DNA from 2 places in the Cupriavidus sp. SZY C1 genome. Region 2 is predicted to be linked to the other one. Evidence: predicted binding sites of a transcription regulator. Region 2 holds the regulator's gene; the other holds the start of a gene.
What was found. The regulator FNR, encoded in region 2, switches genes on or off when oxygen is low (the NO sensors DNR and NnrR bind a similar motif). The targets are predictions, from matches to a motif close to TTGATNNNNATCAA.

Region 1 (7,847 bases), on a different contig from region 2:
CGCCAGCGTGGCCGCGGAGTCCACGCCCCAGGTGGGCATCTCGCGCCCGCACGAATCGGCCCACCTGCACGTGGCCGGCACCGCCACCTATACCGACGACATTCCCGAACTGGCCGGCACGCTCCACGCGGCGCTGGGCATGAGCGCCAAGGCCCATGCGCGGCTGAAGTCCGTGGGGCTGGACCGCGTGCGCAAGGCGCCCGGCGTGGTGGCCGTGCTGACCGTCGACGACATCCCGGGCGTCAACGACTGCGGCCCGATCATCCACGACGACCCGATCCTGGCCAGGGACGTGGTGCAGTTCGTCGGCCAGCCGATCTTCGTGGTCGTGGCCACGTCGCATGACGCCGCGCGCCGCGCCGCCCGCCTGGCCGACATCGACTACGAGGACCTGCCGCCGGTGCTGACGCCCGAGGCGGCCCATGCCGCCGGCAGCTACGTGCTGCCGCCGATGCACCTGACGCGCGGCGAGCCAGCCCGGCAACTGGCGGCGGCCACCCATCGCGACAGCGGCCACATCCGCCTGGGCGGCCAGGAACAGTTCTACCTGGAAGGCCAGATCGCCTACGCCGCCCCGCGCGAGAACGACGGCATGCACGTCTGGTGCTCCACCCAGCACCCGACCGAGATGCAGCACGCCGTGGCGCACATGCTGGGCTGGCACGCCCACCAGGTGCTGGTGGAATGCCGCCGCATGGGCGGGGGCTTCGGCGGCAAGGAATCGCAGTCGGCCATGTTCGCGTGCTGCGCGGCGCTGGCCGCCTGGAAGCTGCTGTGCCCGGTCAAGCTGCGTCCGGACCGCGACGACGACATGATGATCACCGGCAAGCGCCACGACTTCACGTTCGACTTCGATGTCGGCCACGACGACGAGGGCCGGCTGGAGGCCGTGCGCGTGGAGATGGTGTCGCGCGCGGGTTTCTCCGCCGACCTGTCCGGCCCGGTCATGACCCGCGCCATCTGCCACTTCGACAACGCCTACTGGCTGCCGCACGTGCAGATCGACGGCTACTGCGGCAAGACCAACACGCAGAGCAACACGGCGTTCCGGGGCTTTGGCGGCCCGCAGGGCGCGTTCGCGGTGGAGTACATCCTGGACAACGTGGCGCGCAACATCGGCAAGGATTCGCTGGACGTGCGCCGCGCCAACTTCTACGGCAAGGGCGAGCGCAACGTCACGCCGTACGGCCAGACCGTGGAGGACAACGTCATCCACGAGCTGATCGACGAACTGGTGGCCTCGTCGGCCTACCAGGCCCGCCGCGCGGCCACCCGCGCGTTCAACGCCAACAGCCCGGTGCTGAAGAAGGGCATCGCGATCACGCCGGTCAAGTTCGGCATCTCGTTCAACGTGGCGCACTACAACCAGGCCGGCGCGCTGGTGCACGTCTACAACGACGGGTCGGTGCTGGTGAACCACGGCGGCACCGAGATGGGCCAGGGGCTGAACACCAAGGTGGCGATGGTGGTGGCGCACGAGCTGGGCATCCGCATGGAGCGCGTGCGCGTGACGGCCACCGATACCAGCAAGGTGGCCAACACGTCGGCCACGGCCGCGTCCACCGGCGCCGACCTGAACGGCAAGGCCGCCCAGGACGCCGCGCGCCAGATCCGCGAGCGGCTGGCCGACTTTGCCGCGCGCAAGGCCGGCGTGACGCCCGCCGACATCCGCTTCAACGACGACCTGGTGATTGCCGGCGAGCTGCGGCTGCCGTTCAACGAACTGGTGCGCGAGGCCTACATCGCCCGCGTGCAGCTCTGGTCAGACGGCTTCTACACCACGCCCAAGCTGTACTGGGACCAGAAGGCGCTGCACGGCCGGCCGTTCTACTACTACGCCTACGGCGCCGCGTGCTCGGAGGTGATCGTCGACACGCTGACCGGCGAATGGAAGCTGCTGCGCGCCGACGCGCTGCACGACGCCGGCAAGTCGCTGAACCCGGCCATCGACATCGGCCAGGTGGAAGGCGCGTTCGTGCAGGGCATGGGCTGGCTGACCACCGAGGAACTGTGGTGGAACCCGAACGGCAAGCTGATGACCCACGCGCCGTCGACCTACAAGATCCCGACGATCAACGACGTGCCCGAGGGCTTTCACGTGCGGCTGTTCCAGAACGCCAACGTCGAGGACAGCATCCACCGCTCGAAGGCCGTGGGCGAGCCGCCGCTGCTGCTGCCGTTCTCGGTGTTCTTCGCCATCCGCGACGCCGTCGCGGCCGTGGGCGACTACCGGGTCAACCCGCCGCTGCGCGCCCCGGCCACCAGCGAAGCCATCCTGGACGCCGTGGAGGCCGTGCAGGCCGCCGCCGGCGTGCCGGCCTGACGCGACGGAGACCTACCATGCAGGACGCCCCGCTCAAGCCGTTCCGCTTTGCCGACGCCGCTCGCTGGGTGCGCGCCGGCGTACCCGTGGCGATGGTCACCATCGTCGACGTCAAGGGCTCCGCGCCGCGCGAGGCCGGCATCCGCATGCTGGTCACGGCCGACGACCTGGTCGGCACCATCGGCGGCGGCCATCTGGAATGGCGCGGCATGGACATCGCCCGCGCGATGCTGGCCAACCGCCACGTGCGCGGCAACCCGCCGCGGCGCATCGAGCGCATCGCGCTGGGGCCGACGCTGGGCCAGTGCTGCGGCGGCGTGGTCAAGCTGGCGTTCGAAGTACTGGACGAGGCCGACCTGCCGTGGCTGGACGCCGTGCAGGCCGCGTTCCGGGCCGGCCGGGCGATCGAGCGCGTGGTGCCGCCCGCCGGCCCGGTCGGCTTTGCGCCGAGCCGTGCACAGTTGGCCACGGCGGCGCTGCAGGGCGACGGGACCTGGATCGACACGCTGGTGCCCGACGCCATGCACGTGGTGCTGTTCGGCGCGGGCCACGTTGGCCATGCGCTGGTAAAAGTGCTGTCCACGCTGCCCTGTCACGTGCACTGGGTGGACGAGCGCGACACGCTGTTCCCGGCCGGGCTGCCCGACACCATCGAGGCCGAGCCGACCGACACGCCCGAGGCCGTGGTCGACCAGGCGCCGCCGGGCGCGTACTTCACCGTCATGACCCACAGCCACGCGCTGGACCAGCAGCTCTGCGAGCGCATCTTCCGCCGCACGGATTTCGCCTATTTCGGGCTGATCGGCTCCAGGACCAAGCGGGCCAGGTTCGAGCACCGGATGGTGGAGCACGGCGTGGACCCGGCGCGGCTACCGGAAATGACCTGCCCGATGGGTGTGGCGGGCATTACAGACAAGGCTCCGGCTATGATTGCGGTTGCCATCGTCGCCCAGCTACTGCAGGTGCGCGAGCAGCGCATTGCGGCGCTGCGCGCCCAGCGGCTGGAGACGGTGCTTCCGTAACAGCACAGCCGCCCGTGCGGCTGTCAGCATAGAAAAGAGGCCCCATGACCATCGATGCCGCGCTGGCGGACAAAATCCGCCGAACTCCCAAGGCCGAACTGCACGTGCATATCGAAGGCACGCTCGAACCCGAGCTGATCTTCCGGCTGGCCCAGCGCAACAACGTCAGCCTGGCCTACCCCGACGTGGAGGCGCTGAGCGCCGCCTATGCCTTCAGCGACCTGCAGTCGTTCCTGGACATCTACTACGCCGGCGCCAGCGTGCTGCTGACCGAGGAAGACTTCTTCGACATGACAATGGCCTACGTGCAGCGCGCCGTGGCCGACAACGTCCGCCATGCCGAGATCTTCTTCGATCCGCAGACCCACACCGAGCGCGGCGTGCCGATCGGCACCGTGATCGACGGCATCTCGGACGCGCTGGCGCAGGCACGCACCGAGTACGATTTTTCGAGCAGCCTGATCCTCTGCTTCCTGCGCCACCTGTCCGAGGAAGACGCGTTCGCCACGCTGGAGGCCGCGCTGCCCTACCGCGACCGCTTTGTCGGCGTGGGACTGGATTCGTCGGAGCGCGGCAACCCGCCCGAGAAGTTCGCGCGGGTGTTTGCCCGCGCCAAGGCGCTGGGCCTGCGCCTGGTGGCCCACGCGGGCGAGGAAGGCCCGGCGCAGTACGTGACCGACGCGCTGGACATCCTCAAGGTGGAGCGGATCGACCACGGCGTGCGGGCCATCGACGACGCGGCGCTGGTTGAACGGCTGGCGCGCGAGCGCGTGGCGCTGACGGTCTGCCCGCTGTCGAACCAGAAGCTCAAGGTGTATCCGGACCTGCGCGACCACTCGCTGAAGCAACTACTGGACGCCGGCGTGGCCGTGACGCTGCATTCGGATGACCCGGCCTACTTTGGCGGCTACATGAACGCCAACTGGGAAGCCACGTTCGACGCGCTGCCGCTGGACGCCGCCGACGCCCACAAGCTGGCGCGCAACAGTTTTGAAGCGGCCTTCCTGCCGGAGAAGCAGAAGGCCGAATTCCTGGCGGAAGTCGACCATTTCTGGTCGGCGCCGCCGATGTCCCCGCCCGCGGCGGCCCATGTGAGTTCCACGGGCTGACGCGGACGCCTATCCCAGAATGCCGGATGCCGCGCCCGCTGCCTGCCAAGGCACGGGCGGGGCGCCGGCCGCCCCGAGACAAGACGATGACGACTTCCCCCGCCCCCCGCACCAACGGTGCCGTCACCCGCGCCATCCGCGGCCGCATCCTCCATTTCCTGCGCGATCCGCAGTTCCACGAGGACGCTTATCAGTATTGGGAAGACGGCCTGATGATCGTGACCGCCGGGCGCGTGGCCGCCGTGGGCCGGTACGCCACGCTGGCGCCCGAGGTGCCGGCCGGCGCCGAGCTGGTCGACCATCGCGGCAAGCTGATCGTCCCGGGCTTCATCGACACGCACGTGCACTACCCGCAGACCGACATCATCGCGTCGCCGTCGCCGGGGCTGCTGCACTGGCTGGACACCTACACGTTCCCCGAGGAGCGCCGCTTCAGCGACGCCACCTACGCGCGCGGCGTGGCCGACTTCTTCACCGACGAACTGCTGCGCAACGGCACGACCACGGCGATGGTCTGGAGCACCGTGCACGCGCAGTCGGCCGACGCGCTGTTCGCGGCCAGCCAGGCGCGCAACCTGCGGATGATCACCGGCAAGGTGCTGATGGACCGCAACTGTCCCGATTTCCTGCAGGACACGGCCGAATCCGGCGCGCGCGAATCGGCCGACCTGATCTCGAAGTGGCACGGCAAGGACCGGCTGGCCTACGCCATCACGCCGCGCTTCGCGCCCACGTCCACCGAAGCCCAGCTTGCCGCCTGCGGCGAGCTGGCGCGCGCGCATGACGACGTCTTCATCCAGACGCACGTGGCCGAGAACCGCGACGAGGTGAAATGGGTGGCCGAGCTGTTCCCGGACGCGCGCAGCTACCTGGACGTCTACGACCGCTACGGCCTGCTGCGCCCGGGCGCGTTCTACGGCCACGCGATCTACCTGGACCCCGAGGACCGCCGCCGCCTGGCCGACAGCGGCGCGGCCGTGGCCCACTGCCCCACGTCGAACCTGTTCCTGGGCAGCGGGTTCTACGACTTCCACCAGTCCGACGCCAACCGCCTGAACGTGACGCTGGCCACCGACGTGGGCGGCGGCACGTCGTTCTCGATGTTCCGCACGATGAACGCCGCCCACAAGGTGGCGCGCATGGGCGGCTACCACCTGACGGCGCTGCGCATGTTCTACCTGGCCACGCGCGCGGCGGCCGAGGCGCTGGGCTGGCAGGACCGCATCGGCAGTTTCGAGGTGGGCTGCGAGGCCGATTTCGTGGTGCTGGACCCCGATGCCACGCCGCTGATCGCGCGCCGCAGCAGCCGCTCGGAGACGCTGGAAGAGCAGCTGTTCGCGTTTGCGATGCTGGGCGACGACCGCGTCATCGACAGCGTGTACGTGATGGGCGAAGCCGCGCAGCCGGTGGCTGCCTGAGCACCCCGCCGGCCTGCCGCCCTGCCGATCAAGCGGCTCCGGCTTTGCATGGGACGCCGAAGCCCCTTTCACGCCCAATGTCTTGATCGGCATCAACACAATCGTCATCCAAGCCTTATAGCCTGTCGCATTCGTGCGCCCACGCAAATGGGCGCCCCCTGCATTCCGACTCGCTGAAGCCTTGATGACTGCCAGATCCCAGACCCTTTCCCCGACGGACGGCGGCACGCCGCCGCCCGCCGCCGCCCCGTCCACCGCATCCCAGCGTCGCCCGCATGCCGGCGACGTGCCACTGCCCGAGCCGATCGCGTTCGAGGCCCCGTTCCCCAACCGCAAGACCATCCGAAGCTGGCTGATCCCGCTGGGACGCCGCAGCACGTCGCGCGCGCTGCTGCTGTTCGCGTTCGACTACGCGCTGTTCTTCGCGGTGCTGGCCGGCGTGGTGCTGCTGTCGGCATGGTGGGCCAAGGTGGGCCTCGGCGTGCTGGCCGGGCTGATCATCGCGCGGCTGTTCATCATCGGCCACGACGCCTGCCACCAGAGCCTGACCGACCACCGCGGCCTGAACAAGTGGCTGGGCCGGCTGACCTTCCTGCCGTCGCTGACGCCGTACAGCCTGTGGGAAGTGGGCCACAACGTGGTGCACCACGGCTATACCAACCTCAAGGGCTTCGACTTCGTCTGGGCGCCCTACTCGCTCGACGAATTCCGCGCGCTGCCGCGCCGCCGCCGCGTGATGGAGCGCATCTACCGCAACGGCTTCGGCGCCGGCCTGTACTACCTGATCGAGATCTGGTGGTTCAAGCTGTTCTTCCCGAGCAAGCGCCAGATGGCCACGCGCCGCGCGATCTTCCTGTGGGACTGCACGCTGGTGGCCGCCTTCGGCGCGCTGTGGATCGGCGCGCTGGCATGGCTGGCCGTCGCCACGGGGCAGTCAGTGCTGCTGATGGTTGGCACCGGCTTCGTGCTGCCGTTCCTGGTCTGGAACACGACGGTCGGCTTCGTGCTCTATGTCCACCACACCCATACCAGCGTGGCGTGGTACGACACCAAGGCGATGTGGGCCAAGGCCCAGCCGTTCGTCTCGACGACCGTGCACCTGCGCTTCGGCATGGGCATCGGCGCGGCGCTGCACCACATCATGGAACACACGGCGCACCACGTGGACATGAGCGTGCCGCTGTACCGGCTGAAGCGCGCGCAGGCCCTGCTGGAGCACGCGCTGCCGGGGCGGATCATCATCGAGAAGTTCTCGTGGCGCTGGTACTTCCGTACCGCGCGGCACTGCAAGCTCTACGACTTCAAGGCCCTGTGCTGGACCGATTTCCGCGGTCGCCAGACCAGCGAGAACGCCCCCGTGCCTGCCTGAGAACCCTTCTCAATTCGATCGTAGTTCCGCCAGATCGTTGGACATTCGCCGACGGTCTGGCTACAATGCGGGCTCCATTGGGGAGTAGCCGCCCTGATCCCACCGCGCCGCGCAATGCGGCACCCGGAGGACAGGGGCGTACGTCAACAGACTTGACCGCGAAGCGGTTATGGCGTGCGCAGCCTTGGACCTTGTGTCCAGCGCCTGGCGAGACCGATGACCATACCTTTCTGGCCGGGCCGGGAAAGGTGTGTGTCATTGGCATCTCGCAAGATGCGCAGGCGGCCCGGTTTTACACCAATAACAATGGAATCATTCCTCGTCTCCACAGGTATCGTCGCGCTCGCCGAAATGGGCGACAAGACGCAGTTGCTGTCCCTCGTGCTGGCCGCGCGGTATCGCAAACCCCTTCCCATCATCCTCGGCATCCTGATCGCCACGCTGGTCAACCACGGCTTTGCCGGCGCCCTTGGTGGCTGGATCACCCAGGTCCTGGGCGCCAACCTGCTGCGCTGGATCCTCGGTCTTGGCTTTATTGCGATGGCCGCGTGGATGCTGATTCCCGACAAGCTCGACGAGGCCGAGGAAGCGAAGCCGGCCAAGGGC
Region 2 (7,847 bases):
CATCGGCTATTTCGCGCCGATCCGCGAGTTGGGCGGAGAAGTCCTGCACTGGACGCTCGGGCCCTGGCAGGCGTTCTGGATGCTGTTCTACGCCTTTGCCACGTGGGGCAACGCGGGCTTCATGCGCGAACAGGTCTGCAAGTACATGTGTCCGTACGCGCGGTTCCAGAGCGTGATGGTCGACCGCGATACCTACGTGGTCACCTACGACGTCGGGCGCGGCGAGCCGCGCGGCAGCCGTTCGCGCAAGGCCGACCACCATGCGGCGGGACTTGGCGACTGCGTCAACTGCAGCATCTGCGTGCAGGTGTGCCCAACCGGCATCGACATCCGCGATGGCCTGCAGTACGAGTGCATCGGCTGCGGGGCCTGCATCGACGCGTGCGACCAGGTCATGGACAAGATGGATTACCCGCGCGGGCTGATCCGGTACACGTCCGAGAACGCCATGCGCCAGAAGCTGTCGCCGACGGCGGCGCGCAAGCGGCTGCTGCGTCCGCGCACCATCGTCTATACGCTGATCTGGCTGGCGCTGAGCGCCGGTTTCATCGCCTCGCTGGCGATGCGGACGCCGCTGAAGGTCGACATCATCCGCGACCGCGGCGCGCTGGGGCGCGAAGTCGAAGGCCGCTGGATCGAGAATGTGTACCGGCTGCAGCTCATCAATGCGACCGAAGCGCCGATGAAGATCCGCGTGCAGGCCAACAGCGCGGAAATGCAGGACCTGACTGTCGAGTACGACCAGGGCGCGGAAGGGCTGGCGCCGACGTCGAACCGCCTGCTGCCGATCCGGATTCGCGTGCCGATCGAGGATGCGAAGGAGGGCACGCACAAGATCGAGGTGACCGTCACGGCCGAGACCGGCACCGATCGCGACGTACGAATTCGGCAAAGTACGAGTTTCATCGTCCCGCGCAATCTGTGACGCTGTGGCGGAAGCGCTGGGCGAATGGCCAAACTGGAGAGCGAAATGAACCCGAACCCCGCAAAACCCTGGTACAGGGAACCCTGGCCATGGATTCTGATGAGTGGCCCGCTGCTGGCAATGATCGGTTGCGGCGTCACGATCTGGCTGGCCAATGGCCATGCCGACATTCCCGTCGCCGACGCCGCCCGTCACGGACTGGTGGTCGAGAAAGTCGGGTCCGCGCCAACCGAACCGCCGGCGAGGCGCCCATGAGACTCCGCTGGCTGATGTGGGTGCTGTGGCCGGCGTTTCTGATGGGCGGCGCGGCCACGGCAGTCGTGTTCTCGGTTGTGGATCCTGGTGACCTGAGCTTCTTCGGCCACCCGGTGGAGGCGTCGCGGCAAGCGGTTTACACAGTGGGATTCCTGGTGGCGTGGCTGTTCTGCGCGCTCTCCAGCGGACTTACGCTGTACACGATGCCGGTAAAGCTGAGCGATACCGATGAACTCGAATAGCGCAGTCGAACAAAAAGGCCGCTCCGGATTTGCTCCGACGCGGCCTTTGTCGTGATACGGGGCGGGCGGCAGGTGCCGCGGGCCTCAGCAGGATCGGCTGTACACCTGCTTGATAGCGGCCATGTCGATCAGCTTGACGTGCCGTTGGCGGATCTGGATCAGGCCGGCTTCGGCGAATCGCGAGAACAGCCGGCTGACCGTTTCCAGTTTCAGGCCAAGGTAGCTGCCGATTTCCTCGCGGCTCATGCGCAGCACGAACTCGGTGGAGGAGTAGCCGCGCGCGGAGAGTCGCTCGGACATGTTGACGAGGAACGCGGCCAGCCGCTCTTCGGCACGCATCGAGCCGAGCGTGATCAGCATGACCTGGTCCTGCGAGATTTCCTTGCTCATCAGCCGCAGGAACTGGCCTTGCAGCGAGGGCAGGTGGCCCGACAGCGCTTGCAGTTCGTCATACCGGACGACGCAGACTTCGGTGTCCTCAAGCGCCGTCGCATCGGAAGCGTGCTGCATCTCGCCGAGACCGTCGAGGCCGATGACTTCGCCAGGCAGATGAAAGCCGGTGATCTGCGTGCGGCCGTCTTCCATCGTGACGTGCGTCTTCAGCGTGCCGAAGCGGATGGCATACACGGCGCTGAGCGGTTCGCCCATGCGGTACAGCGTTTCGCCCTTGTGAACTCGCACACGTTCCTGCACGAGCGTGTCCATCTTCACGAGGTCCTGTTGCGACATGCCCACCGGCAGGCAAAGTTGACCCATTGCACACGTGGAACAACGGGGCGACATCTCGGTGACGGGGATGGAAGTCAACAATTGAGTGCTCGTATGAATGCGCTTGCAGCGAGGGCGCGATGCAGGCATTTTACAGCGTCGAGTGACGCAGAAGCGAGGAACAGTTGCCATTTGGTGTGCTTTTAAGCGTTTTTCTGATGGCCTTGCTCGGTGGCATGCATTGCGCTGCAATGTGTGGAGGAATTGCTATTGCTGCGGAGCAAAAACGGCCGAGCAGTGCAACGATTTTCGTACACCGTTCACGAAATCAATGGTGGGCCGAACTCTGCGTCATGCACGCCGGGCGCATCACCACCTACATGCTGCTGGGCGCGGCGTTGGGCGCCTTCGGTGCGACGGTGTGGCGGCAGGACTATCTGCCTTTGCAGCGATGGCTCTATGCGCTGGGCAGCCTGATGCTGGTGCTGACGGGCGTCTGGCTGCTGCGCGGTCGCGTGATCGGGATGGAATGGATCGAGCGAACGGCTGCGAAGGCAGCGGCACCGGTAGGGCGGCTTGCGGGCTGGTTGTCGGTCGGTCTGCCCGCCGGCTTGCGTCCATCGCAGCGGGCCACGCCGATGCTGCGCCGCTACGGCATGGGTCTCGCCTGGGGATTGGTCCCATGCGGCATGGTCTATGGCGCACTCGCGCTGGCGCTGCTGGCCGGCAACGCTGCATCCGGCGCGTTGGTGATGGGGGCCTTCGGGCTAGGCACGCTGCCGAATCTGCTGGTCATGTCGGGTATGTCCGGATACCTGCGGCAGTGGTCGCGCAAACGGGGGGTGAGGGTCGCTTCTGCCGCGCTGGTCATCGGTTTCGGGGTGCTGGGCGTGGCCCGGGCGGTATGGCTGCCTGAGACGCTGGCGCAACATGGTTTTTGCGTGGTGTTCTGAATCGGCCACAAGGCCGGGTTGCGGGCGGGACCGGGAATGCCATACAATCGCCAGAACCACGGTATCGCGCCGCGCCATGTTTCTGGCGTCGCCGGACCGCTGTCCCGATCTGGGGCGCGTGTCCAGGTTTCCGGCCACTCCGGTGCACCGGCAACGTCTCTACAGTCCATCCGGTTCAAAAGATCTGGTTAAAAGGCCGGCGACGGTTGGGAAGGTGGCGCCGGCCAGGGCGATGTTGCCCGAGCCGATATCGGTATTTTCTTGCCGTCTTGGCCATCCGGTGGCCCAGGCGAATGTCCGCCCCGAAGGGAGAAGGCGCGACGCAAGAGGTCCGTCGACTGGAGAAGCTGGCCAGCCCCGGACGATCTCCTGCCGGACCGACCCGGCAATTCGATGCAAGGAATGATGTGCACGGCTGCGCTGCATTAGGCGGGCGAGCTGGCTGCGCGATGAGATGGCGATGGCTCTGGCCTCGCTGTATCTGCAATCTCCAGTGCCCCGGGACTCGTCCGGGGGCAGGTGCAAAGACAGGCTGCACGCAATCACATGAATACCCAAGAGGCGAAGATCGTCCTCGAGACCGCGCTGATCTGCGCGCAGGAGCCGCTGCGCGTTGGCGATCTGCGGCGGCTGTTTGCCGACGACGTCGGCGCCGACACCATCCGGGTGTTGCTGGAACAGCTCCGGCAGGACTGGCAGCAGCGCGGGGTCGAGCTCGTTGCGCTGGCCAGTGGATGGCGGTTCCAGAGCCGTCCGGAGATGCGCGAATTCCTGGACCGGCTGAACCCGGAAAAACCGCCCAAGTACTCCCGCGCGGTGATGGAAACCCTGGCCATCATCGCGTACCGCCAGCCGGTAACGCGGGGCGACATCGAGGAAATCCGCGGCGTCACGGTCAGCACCGACGTGGTCAAAAAGCTTGAGGACCGCGGCTGGATCGAGGTCATCGGCCATCGCGACGTGCCGGGCCGCCCGGCGCTCTATGCGACGACCAAGGCGTTCCTGGACGACCTGGGGCTCCGCTCGCTGGACGAGTTGCCGCCGCTGGAGGACGCCCAGGCTCAGGCCCAGGCCAACCTGCTGGACCAGCAGGCGATCGATTTCGAGGAAATCGCCACGGCCAACCCGCCGGCCAGCGATGAAGAAGCATTCGCCGCGCCCGTCGCCGATCCGGCGGCTGCCGCAACGGCCGGGCCGGAGCCCGTGACCGAAGCCGAAGCCGAGGCCGAGGCCGAGGCCGGACCGGTGGCAGACGCCGCCGACGAGGCGGATAGCGATACCAGCGTCGCCCTGCAGCCCGAGGAGGATGGGCAGGACGATGCGCCGGTGGCACATGCCAACGGCTACCACGTGGACACCGGGGCCGCCGTAGCGCAGACCCCCGAGCGTTCGGAACCGGCTGGCGAGGACTCGCCATTCCCGGCCGAAGACGACGAGCGCGTGTCCAACTGAACAACATGCAACATCGATAGTGAATACTTTGTCTGATTCCGCTGAGCAAGACGTCCGCCGCCCGGACGTGCCGGGCGATACCGGCGCAGCCCCCGATACGGGCAACGACGCCGACGGCGCGCCGCGCCGCAAGGGGCTGCGTCGCGGTCTGCGCAACCTGGTGGCCTCGCGCCGCCAGGCCGGGCAGGACCGGGACGCAGGCCGTTCGGAGGCTGACGCCGCCGCGCCGGCCGATGCCAACGCCGCCCAGCCCGCCGCACCGCGCGGCCGTGGTCGCCGCAAGCCCGCGGCGACGGCCGAAGCCGGTGCGCCGGACGCCGCCCAGAGCGATGCTGGCGAGAGCCAGCCGGCCCAGCCGGCGGGTCAGGGCCAGCGCAAGCGCCGCCAGCAGCCGCAACGCAAGGCCGCCCTGGTCGATGGCGACAGCAAGCCGGCCGCCGAGCAGCCCGGCAAGCGCAATCGCAACGGCCAGCGCAAGAACCAGGCTGGCGCAGGCCGCCAGGGTGCGGCAGGCGGTGGCGCGCGGGGCGAACCGCGCCAGGGCGACAAGCCTGCCAGGCCGGCCGGCAAGGGCGCCTCGGCCAAGCCCGCGGCGGGCGGCGAGGACGTGTTCCGCTTCGTGATTTCCGAGCAGTACGACGAGGAAGAGACGATCGTGCCGCGCACCAAGGCCAAGCCGGTGCGCGAGCTGACGTCCGACGACGACGCGCCCAAGCTGCACAAGGTGCTGGCCGAAGGTGGCCTGGGATCCCGCCGGGAGATGGAAGAGCTGATCCTGCAGGGCCGCGTGTCGGTGAACGGGCTGCCGGCCCACATCGGCCAGCGCATCCTGCCGACGGACCAGGTCCGCGTGAATGGCAAGCTGATCCACCGCAAGGTGTCGACCAAGCCGCCGCGCGTGCTGCTGTACCACAAGCCGTCCGGCGAAATCGTCAGCCAGTCGGACCCGGAAGGCCGTCCGACCGTGTTCGACAACCTGCCGCGCATCAAGAATGGCAAGTGGGTGGCCGTGGGCCGGCTGGACTTCAACACCGAAGGGCTGCTGATCTTCACGACGTCGGGCGATATCGCCAACCGCTTCATGCATCCGCGCTACGGCGTCGAGCGTGAATATGCGGTGCGGACGCTGGGCGAACTGGCCGAGGCCGACCGCCAGCGCCTGCTGCACGGCATCCAGCTCGACGACGGCGAGGCTAACTTCCTGCGGATCGCCGACGGTGGCGGGGAGGGCGTGAACCAGTGGTACCACGTCGCCCTGACCGAGGGCCGGAACCGCGAAGTGCGCCGGATGTTCGAGGCGGTCGGCCTGACCGTGTCGCGCCTGATCCGCACGCGCTACGGCCAGTTCCTGCTGCCGCGCGGCCTGAAGCGTGGCCGCTGGCAGGAGCTGGAAGGCACGGAAGTGCGCACGCTGATGGCCAATATCGGCCTCAAGGCGCCGGCCAAGGCCGAGCAGTCCGGTGGCAAGGGCGCGACCAAGGTGGGCGGGCGCAAGCAGCGCACGGAAGCGGCCATCGCCGGCATGCCGATGCACACGGGCATGGACGGCTTGCCGCGCTTCGAGAAGGCCGGGGGCAACCGTGGCGGCAATAGCGCCGGACGCGGCCAGCCCGACCCGATGCAGACGTCGATGGGCTACATTCCGTCGGGGCCGGCGCCGCTGACGTCGCATACGACCAAGTTCGGCGGCGGCATGGGCGGCGGTGGCGGCATGCGTGGCGCTGGCGGCGGCAAGGCAGGCGGTGCCGGTGGCGGACGCGGCGGTCGCAACGGCAACCTGGGCAATCCTGGCGCCGGCGGCAACCGTCCGCGCCGGGGTGGTGGCGAGGTCAACGGCAATGTGATGCCCAAGGCCGCCAAGGCTGGTGGCGGCAATCGCCGGCCGCGCGGCGGCGGCGGTGGTGGCCGCGGCGGTCACCGCTGACAGATCGCGGGCCGGTTCGGATACCCCGTCCCGGCCCGAATCTGGCGCGAATGCCATTCGCTTTTGCCTTTTAGCCGGCATCCGCGTATAATCAAAGTCTATTCAAAAGTATCATCCTCGGCGAGGATGGGCGAATGATGGGCATTGCGCCCATTTTTTTTTTGGTTCGCCCGTTTGTGCTTGCGACTGGACAACGTCACCCGGTGTGGCGCGTCCGGGCCGCGGATGATGGGGCAGGCAGGGCTTACAGGTCGTTTCGGAACCTCGATTTCAGAACGTTGTGTTGTCCGAAGTCTGCCAAGTATTGAAAGCCACTATTCGGGATTACAGTGCATCTGGCAGATTTGATCGAAACCACCCTTACCGGCATGGGCTACGAGCTGGTTGATCTTGAGCGAGCCCCCGCCGGACTTCTGCGTGTCTACATCGATCAGCCTGAAACCGGCATCGTCATCGAGGATTGCGAAAAAGTCAGCCGACAGCTCACGCACGTGCTGATGGTCGAGAACGTCGACTACGAGCGCCTCGAGGTTTCGTCGCCCGGCCTGGACCGTCCGCTCAAGAAGCTGGCCGACTTTGCGCGTTTCGCAGGCGAAGAAGCCCGCGTCACGCTGCGTCTGCCGGTCAATGGCCAGAAGAATTTCGTCGGCATCCTGCGCGAACCCGCGGGCGAGGCCGGGGCCGAGAAGATCGGCCTGGAATTCGAGGGCAAGGATGGCCCGGCACTGCTGGAATTCGCCATATCCGATGTCGACAAGGCACGCCTCGTGCCGGTAATCGACTTCAAGGGAAATCAAAGAAAAGGGAACAAGCAATGAGCCGCGAAGTTCTGTTGCTCGTCGATGCGCTAGCGCGCGAGAAGAACGTCGACAAGGATGTGGTGTTCGGTGCGCTGGAGGCAGCTCTGGCCTCGGCCACCAAGAAGCGCTTCGAGGAGGACGTGGATATCCGCGTCCATATCGACCGTGAATCCGGTGAGCACGAAACGTTCCGCCGCTGGCTTGTGGTCCCCGATGAACAGGGCCTGCAGGAGCCGGACAAGCAGATCCTGCTGTTCGAAGCCCGCGAGCAGAGCGCCGACATCCAGCTCGACGACTTCATCGAAGAGCAGATCGAATCGGTCGAATTCGGCCGGATCGGCGCCCAGGCCGCCAAGCAGGTGATTTTGCAGCGCATCCGCGACGCCGAGCGCGAGCAGATCCTGAACGATTACCTGGACCGCGGCGAGAAGATCATGACCGGCACGGTCAAGCGCGCCGACAAGAAGGGCCTGATCGTCGAATCGGGCCGGGTCGAGGCGCTGCTGGCCCGTGACCAGATCATCCCGAAGGAAAACCTGCGCACGGGCGACCGCGTGCGGGCGTATATCCTGAACGTGGACCGCGCCG

Region 1: QTN24_RS05795 (fatty acid desaturase) is a predicted target of FNR. The motif match lies at 5,955-5,968, and genes of this name have one in related genera.

The regions. Positions count from the first base shown of each region.
Region 1 is NZ_JAUANU010000002.1:356,383-364,229, reverse strand. It holds gene xdhB (xanthine dehydrogenase molybdopterin binding subunit) at 1-2,323, shown strand, start outside; gene xdhC (xanthine dehydrogenase accessory protein XdhC) at 2,341-3,345, shown strand; gene QTN24_RS05805 (adenosine deaminase) at 3,390-4,454, shown strand; gene guaD (guanine deaminase) at 4,541-5,872, shown strand; gene QTN24_RS05795 (fatty acid desaturase) at 6,057-7,241, shown strand; yybP-ykoY riboswitch at 7,306-7,491, shown strand; gene QTN24_RS05790 (TMEM165/GDT1 family protein) at 7,548-7,847, shown strand, end outside.
Region 2 is NZ_JAUANU010000019.1:5,613-13,459, reverse strand. It holds gene ccoG (cytochrome c oxidase accessory protein CcoG) at 1-925, shown strand, start outside; gene QTN24_RS23085 (hypothetical protein) at 971-1,180, shown strand; gene QTN24_RS23080 (hypothetical protein) at 1,177-1,422, shown strand; gene fnr (fumarate/nitrate reduction transcriptional regulator Fnr) at 1,507-2,232, opposite strand; gene QTN24_RS23070 (sulfite exporter TauE/SafE family protein) at 2,316-3,083, shown strand; gene scpB (SMC-Scp complex subunit ScpB) at 3,630-4,535, shown strand; gene rluB (23S rRNA pseudouridine(2605) synthase RluB) at 4,564-6,459, shown strand; gene rimP (ribosome maturation factor RimP) at 6,789-7,277, shown strand; gene nusA (transcription termination factor NusA) at 7,274-7,847, shown strand, end outside.